Regions from separate parts of the Stappia sp. P2PMeth1 genome, predicted to be linked through region 3. Evidence: predicted binding sites of a transcription regulator. Region 3 holds the regulator's gene; each other region holds the start of a gene.
What was found. The regulator LexA, encoded in region 3, represses DNA repair genes until DNA is damaged. The targets are predictions, from matches to a motif close to TGTTCNNNNTGTGTTCNG.
Positions count from the first base shown of each region.

Region 1: P2PM1_RS23645 (PA0069 family radical SAM protein) is a predicted target of LexA. The motif match lies at 1,064-1,081, and genes of this name have one in related genera.
Region 2: P2PM1_RS21275 (ImuA family protein) is a predicted target of LexA. The motif match lies at 1,423-1,440, and genes of this name have one in related genera.

Region 1 is NZ_FYAW01000050.1:205,253-207,519, reverse strand. Features, by position in the region: gene P2PM1_RS23650 (hypothetical protein) at 725-958, shown strand; gene P2PM1_RS23645 (PA0069 family radical SAM protein) at 1,115-2,254, shown strand.
Region 2 is NZ_FYAW01000037.1:55,987-58,253, reverse strand. Features, by position in the region: gene P2PM1_RS21280 (DNA polymerase Y family protein) at 1-699, opposite strand, end outside; gene P2PM1_RS21275 (ImuA family protein) at 614-1,375, opposite strand; gene P2PM1_RS21270 (SOS response-associated peptidase) at 1,539-2,228, shown strand; gene P2PM1_RS21265 (hypothetical protein) at 2,249-2,267, shown strand, end outside.
Region 3 is NZ_FYAW01000015.1:141,309-143,575, reverse strand. Features, by position in the region: gene P2PM1_RS08075 (ComEC/Rec2 family competence protein) at 1-1,012, shown strand, start outside; gene lexA (transcriptional repressor LexA) at 1,165-1,881, opposite strand.

The sequences.
Region 1 (2,267 bases), on a different contig from region 3:
GAAGAGATGCTTGGACGTGTCCATGCCGATGCGCGTAATCTCGTTCATTGGGCGGCTCCTTCGATGTGTTGGGACCATCATCTTGGCGCAAAACGGCGCCGGATGGGGGCCGTCCACCCCAACGGGACCGGGGAGGCACACGCGGTCGGAGTGCGCTCTGCCGTACCCCTCAAACGCCCTCGGCTCGCCGGTCCCGGCTCGGTGCTGGCGCACCGTCCGGGAGGACGAAGGAGGGGGCGGAGCGCGTGGAGGACCGCATGGGTGAGGCAATGCCGTGGGGGCACGGCGTGTCCTCGCACCCGCTCCGGGAACGAATGGACCCCGGCGCGCGCTTGCGCGCGGCCGGACTGACCAAAAGGCGCGATCTCTCCTCCCTCTGTAACCCCAACCGATCCCGTTCCGACCTCAGCGCTGCCACCGGGGCGGAAGGCAACAGCCCTCGCATCGGCCTGACATTTTCAACAATGCTTTATCTACCTAAGTAACACAAAGTATCTCATCCAATTTTCGCCTGATTCCCCTCATAACGGCGCGGCTTTTCTGCTCACATTCCGGTCACATCTTCGTTATGCCATGTTTTTTCCCTGAAATAACCCTGCATACACCGCGGACGAGCCAAGATGGGCTTCCAGTTTTTGCCTCGTGGACGGCACGACGCCGCCACCGGCGCCAACAGACCAAGACCTGCGGCACCGAATACTGAATGCTCACGGAGGCCAATATCATGAAGAAGTTGCTCATCGCCGTTGCGGCTCTGACCTTTTCCGGCTCCGCTTACGCTCAGGACACGTCCTTCGCGTCGGCCGATCTCGACCAGAGCGGCGACCTGACCTTCAGCGAGGTGATCGCCGTGCTGCCGAATGTCACCGAGGAGGCCTTCGCCGCCGCCGATGCCGATGGCAATGGCGTGCTCTCAGAGGCCGAGTACACGGTCCTGCTCGAGAGCAGCGGCGGCTGACACCGCTCCCTCTTCCTGCCCGGTCGCCCTGTTTCCCCTGCCGGAAACGGGGCGATCTGCCGTCTGCCCCCGACACGTCTCGCCTGCCCGCTTCCCAGGTCCATTTGTTCCTGTTATGTTCCTGGCATCGACAACAGGGAACATCCGGGACCTCCCATGGCCACTCCGGCACCGTTGCGCAGCACCATCCCCGATCCGACGGACGCCTCCGAGGAGGCGCTGTCGGCCAGCGTCAACGCCCATCGCGGCCGCGGCCGGGCCGCCGGCCTCAACATGGCCGGCCGCTACGAGCGCGAAAGCCGCGACAGTTTCGATGATGGCTGGGGCACGCTGGACGACCTGCCGCCGCTCAAGACCCATGTGCAGGAAGAGCGGGCGCGCACCATCATCACCCGCAACGAATCGCCCGACATTTCCTTCGACCGCTCGATCAATCCCTATCGCGGCTGCGAGCATGGCTGCATCTACTGCTTCGCCAGGCCGAGCCACGCCTATATCGGCCTGTCGCCCGGCCTCGACTTCGAAACCCGGCTGACCGTCAAGCCGAATGCCGCCGAGCTGCTGGAGCGGGAGCTGTCGCGGCCCGGCTACAGCCCGCGCACCATCGCCATCGGCACCAACACCGACCCGTACCAGCCGATCGAGCGCGAACGGAAACTCATGCGCGAGATCCTCGCCGTGCTCGACCGCTGCAACCATCCGGTCGGCATCGTCACCAAGTCGGCCCTGGTGCTGCGCGATCTCGACATCCTGGCGCCGATGGCCGAGCGCGGGCTGGTGCGCGTCGCCCTCTCCGTGACGACGCTGGAGCGCAAGCTCGCCCGCGCCATGGAGCCGCGCGCGGCAACGCCGGCCAAGCGGCTGGAGGCGATCCGCGGCCTGTCGCAGGCCGGCATTCCGACCTCGGTGATGGTCGCTCCGGTGATCCCGGCGCTGACCGATTCGGAGATGGAGAAGATCCTGGAGGCGGCCAGCGAGCACGGCGCCACCGGTGCCGGCTACATCCTGCTGCGGCTGCCGATCGAGGTCAGTCCGCTGTTCCGCGACTGGCTGCTGCGGCACCGGCCGGACAGTTTCCGCCATGTCATGAACCTCATCCGCTCGATGCGCGGCGGCAAGGACTACGATGCTGAGTGGGGCAAGCGGATGCGCGGCGACGGGCCCTATGCGAAGCAGCTCGCCAACCGCTTTGCGCTCGCCTGCAAGCGGCTCGGCCTCAACCGCAACCGCAAGCCGCTGGCAACGGATCTGTTCCTCCCCCCGACCGCCGGCGGCGTCCAGCTCCAGCTCTTCTAGCCCCTCTGCCGGA
Region 2 (2,267 bases), on a different contig from region 3:
TTCGGCGATCTCGCCCAGGGCCTGATCGAGACGCCGGCAGAGCTCCGGGCCGAAGCGCCGGGTCAGAGGCGCGCGCGGCTGCCCGATCAGGTCGCCGATGCGGACAAAGCCGAGGTCGTTCAGCCCCGCCGCGATCGCGGGTGGCAGGCGCAGGGCTTGCAGCGGCAGCGGTGCGAGTCCTGGGATGGTTTCGCCGGGAGGAGTGACAAACAGCGGATCGGCCGCGTAGCGCGCCAGCGCATGGGCCGCGCCCCAGCTATCGGCGATGGCTGCGCGGGCGGTGACGCCGGACATGACAAGCCGCCCGGTCAGCGCCTCCAGCATGGCCGCCTCACCGCCATGCAGATGGTCGGCGCCGGTCGCGTCGATGACGATCCCGTCCGGCGCGTCGGCGGCGGCGATAGGTGAGAAGCGTTGCAGCACCCAGAGCGCGAGGCGTTCGAGGCTGTCCAGGTCGGCCCGCGGGTCGGCGGGCTCGATGTGGAGGCCGGGCACCATCGCCTGGGCCTTGGTGACAGGCATTCCGGCGCGCAGGCCGAGCGCCCGCGCGGCCGGATCGGCCGCCGTCACCACCCGGCGGTTCTTCTCCCTTCCGGCGATGACCAGCGGCGCCTCACCGGGCGGCGCTGCGTCGCCCGCCTTCCGCCGCAACCGGTCTGTCGGCCAGTTCGGCAGGAAGACAGAGATGACCCGAGCCATCGCACGCCTCCAGTTCGATATCGAGACATTCGCCCGCCCGCGCCCGGATCAGCTCGACCAGCCAGCGCGGCCGCCCGACGCCGGGAACTGGAAGGGACGAGGACGGCAGCGCCGAGATCCGCCAGCGGGTCATCGCCGCCGTCGGCTGCCCGAAATCGCTGGCCTCCGCCTGTCGCCGCCAGCGGCGCAACGCGATGCAGATCGTCGCCGAGCCTTTCGCGGCCAGATGCAGCCGCCGCGAGGCGGTCATCGGCAGGCGCGCGACGTCGCCCACGACCGCCCCCAGCCCGCCATGCCGCAGCCCTTCCTCCATACAGGCCAGAACGGCCTTGTCGTCTCCGGCTTCGACGAAGATCACCCGGCCGGGCGGCAGTCCGGCCTGCTCCAGCCCCGGTGCGAAGAGATCCTGTAGCGCCACGCACCAGAGCACCTGCCCGGTGGTGCGGGCGGCGATCCCGGCCGTGAAACAGGCCGCAGCCGCGCCATCCACCGCCCCGTTGCCGCCTCCGGCGACTTCATGGAGGCATCCGAGCGCCAGCCCGCCACCGGGCAGCTTGCGATCCAGCGGCGCGATCCCGAAGGGCAGCACCTCGTGCGGATGCGCGCCATCGCCTTCGAGCCGCGCGATGCGCGCCCGAAGGTCGGCAATGGCTGGGCTGTCGGCACGGCTGGGCATATGAGGATGGCGTCTCCGGGGCTTTGCACTGGTCGATTCCGTTGCTATGTTCTTTATTTGTTCTCTTACAGGTCGAGAGTCAATCTCGGCCATCCCGGAAGTGATCGACGGGGTGCAATGCCCTATGGTGACGTAAAGTATTCGCAAGGAGAGTGGCGGGGCGATGTGCAATCTCTATCGCATTACGACCAATCAGCAGGCGATCCGGGATTTCGTGGCAGCCACCCATGACAGTATCGGCAATCTCGAACCGTCGATGGACGTCTATCCCGACCGGCCGGCGCCGGTGGTGCGCAACACCGACGGCGGGCGGGAACTGGCCTCATTGACCTGGGGTATGCCCACGCCCGTCGAATATCTGAAATCCCGCGACGCGCCGGACACCGGCGTCACCAATATCCGCAACACGGCCAGCCCTCACTGGCGCAAATGGCTCGGGCTCGAGAATCGCTGCGTGGTCCCGGCCACCGCCTTTTCCGAATATGGGCAAAAGCCCGATCCAGTCACGAAGCGCAAACCGCTGCACTGGTTCGCCCTCGATGAGACCCAGCCCCTGTTCTTCTTCGCGGGAATCTGGACGCCGTGGCGCGGAACCCGCGGCTCGAACCGGACCCCGCGTCCGGGCGATCATCAACTGTTCGCCTTCCTGACGACCGAGGCCAATGGCGTGGTGAAGCCGATCCATCCGAAGGCCATGCCCGTCATTCTGACGAGCCACGAAGAAGTCGAGACCTGGCTGACCGCCGACTGGAACGAAGCCAAGACGCTGCAGCGGCCGCTGCCCGATGATCGGTTGGTGATCCTGGAAACGCCAGCCAATACAGCCGCCGATGGCATGTTGCCGGGCATCTGACAATGATCCGGAGGACGAACATGGGCCGGAAGGAAGAAG
Region 3 (2,267 bases):
CGGCACGCTGGCGGTGGTGGCGGCCGGGCTCACCGCCTGCCTTGCGCCGCGCGGCTATCGCCGCGCCGCGCTGGTCCCGCTCGCCGCTTCCGTGCTGTTCTATGCGGGGCACCGGCAGCCGGACATGCTGGTCTCGGCGAATGGCGGGACGCTCGCCCTGCGCGATGCCGCCGGCGTGCTGCGGGTGTCGGGACGGACGAGCGGCTTCCTGCCGGAGGTCTGGCTGCGGGCGGAAGGGGTCGGCGTGCGCCATCACCGCGAGCGGCGGATCGCGCGCGCGGACATGCGCTGCGACGACACGGCCTGCCTGCTGCGGGCGCATGGTCCGCCGGGACTGGGTCCACCCGCCGCCCATGCTCCGCCCGCCCAGGGACGGCCCATACAGGACCCGCCTGCACAGACCCCGCCCATACAGGACCCGCCCATACAGACCCCGCACGCACAGGGTCTGGCCAAACGGGACCGGCCAGGACAGGCTCCACCGCTGCAGGCTCCACCCTTGCAGGGCCCGCACGCACAGGGGCAGCCGGAGACGTCGCCCGCCGCGCAGGTGCCCGGCGCTCAGACGTCTGTCCCTCAGGTGCCCGCCGCACAGACGTCTGCCGCACAGACGTCTGTCGCTCAGGTGCCCGGCGCACGGCATGCACCCGCAGACGGGCCAACGGAGGCGGGTGGAAGGCCCGGTCCCGCGGCGCAGGGTCCGCCGGCGCTGCTGGTCTCGCTGGTGCGGGACAGCGCCGCCTTCGAGGAGGACTGCCGCAAGGTCGATATCATCGTCTCGGCGCTCAACGCCCCGCCCGGGTGCCGGGCGCGGCTGGTGATCGACGGGGCACGGCTTGCCCGGGAGGGCGCCGTCGCGCTCACTTTCGGTGCGCCGGATATCCCGGTCGCGTCCCGATCAACGCCCGCACAGGCACCGTCCGCTGCGCCGTCGCCCTCGAGCGCAGGTGGCGCTCTTGCCGTCGCGGTGCGCCCGAGCTACGGGCTTCGCCGGCCCTGGATGCCGAAATGACGCCGAAATGACGCCCAACTGCCGCCGGACTCACGCCCAACGGGCAATGCCTCATCCGAACCGGGCGCGCCGGCCCGGCGCCGAAGGGCTCTCTCAACGCGGGCCCCAGCCTCGGCCCGTTCAGCCGTGGCCCGCCCGCCCTGGGTCCGCCCTCAGTAGCGGCGGAACAGCGACACCAGCTTGCCCTGGATGCGCACCCGTCCGGGCCCGAAAATGCGGGTCTCATAGGCCGGATTGGCCGCCTCCAGCGCCACGGAGGCGCCCTTCTTGCGCAGGCGCTTCAAGGTCGCCTCCTCGTCGTCGATCAGGGCGACGACGATGTCGCCGCTGTCGGCGCTGTCGGAGCGGCGGATCACCACCGTGTCGCCGTCGAGAATGCCGGCCTCGATCATCGAATCGCCGCGCACTTCCAGCGCATAGTGATCGCCAGTGCCGAGCAGGTCGGCCGGCATGGCGATGGTGTGGCTGTGCGTCTGGATCGCCTCGATCGGCACGCCGGCGGCGATGCGGCCCATCACCGGGATCTCAACGCTGTCATTGGCCGGCATCGGCGGGGGGGGGGGGGCCTCGACCGGCGGCAGCTTGCCGCGCGAGCCCTCGATGACGGAGGGCGAGAAGCCCTGGCCGCGCGCCGAGGCAAGGCCGGGGGAGACGGATTCGGGCAGCTTGATGATCTCCAGCGCCCTGGCGCGGTTCGGCAGGCGGCGGATGAAGCCACGCTCCTCCAGCGCCGTGATCAGCCGGTGGATGCCCGACTTGGAGCGCAGGTCGAGCGCGTCCTTCATCTCATCGAAGGAGGGCGGAACGCCGGTCTCCTTCAGCCGCTCATGGATGAACAGGAGCAATTCGTGCTGCTTGCGCGTCAACATGCGCGTGGGTCCCCCCGTTCCGGTTCAGACGTCTCGGCGCAAGCGCCGCCAAATTCCAAAACCCATGACGTCCTACGTCGTGTGGTCGAGCACCTTCGGCTCGGGCCTTCGGATCATGCCGTCGGCGCGAGCGTTTCCGCCTCCGCCGCCATCGCCGCGCGCACCCCCCTTATTGGTGGCCGTGCAAGGGCATGGAGCACCACCAAGGGAGCCGCCCATCGCGACTCAAGCCCATGTACAAATCATGAACGCAGTCTAACCGTTCCCGCCTTGTTCCACAAGCGATTCCGCCCGCCAAGGCCGCGCCAGGTCGAGATGTCCTGCGTCCGGCGAGAGATGACCGGCGCGGACCTCACCCTCGATGCGGCGCAGGCGCGCAGGAAACC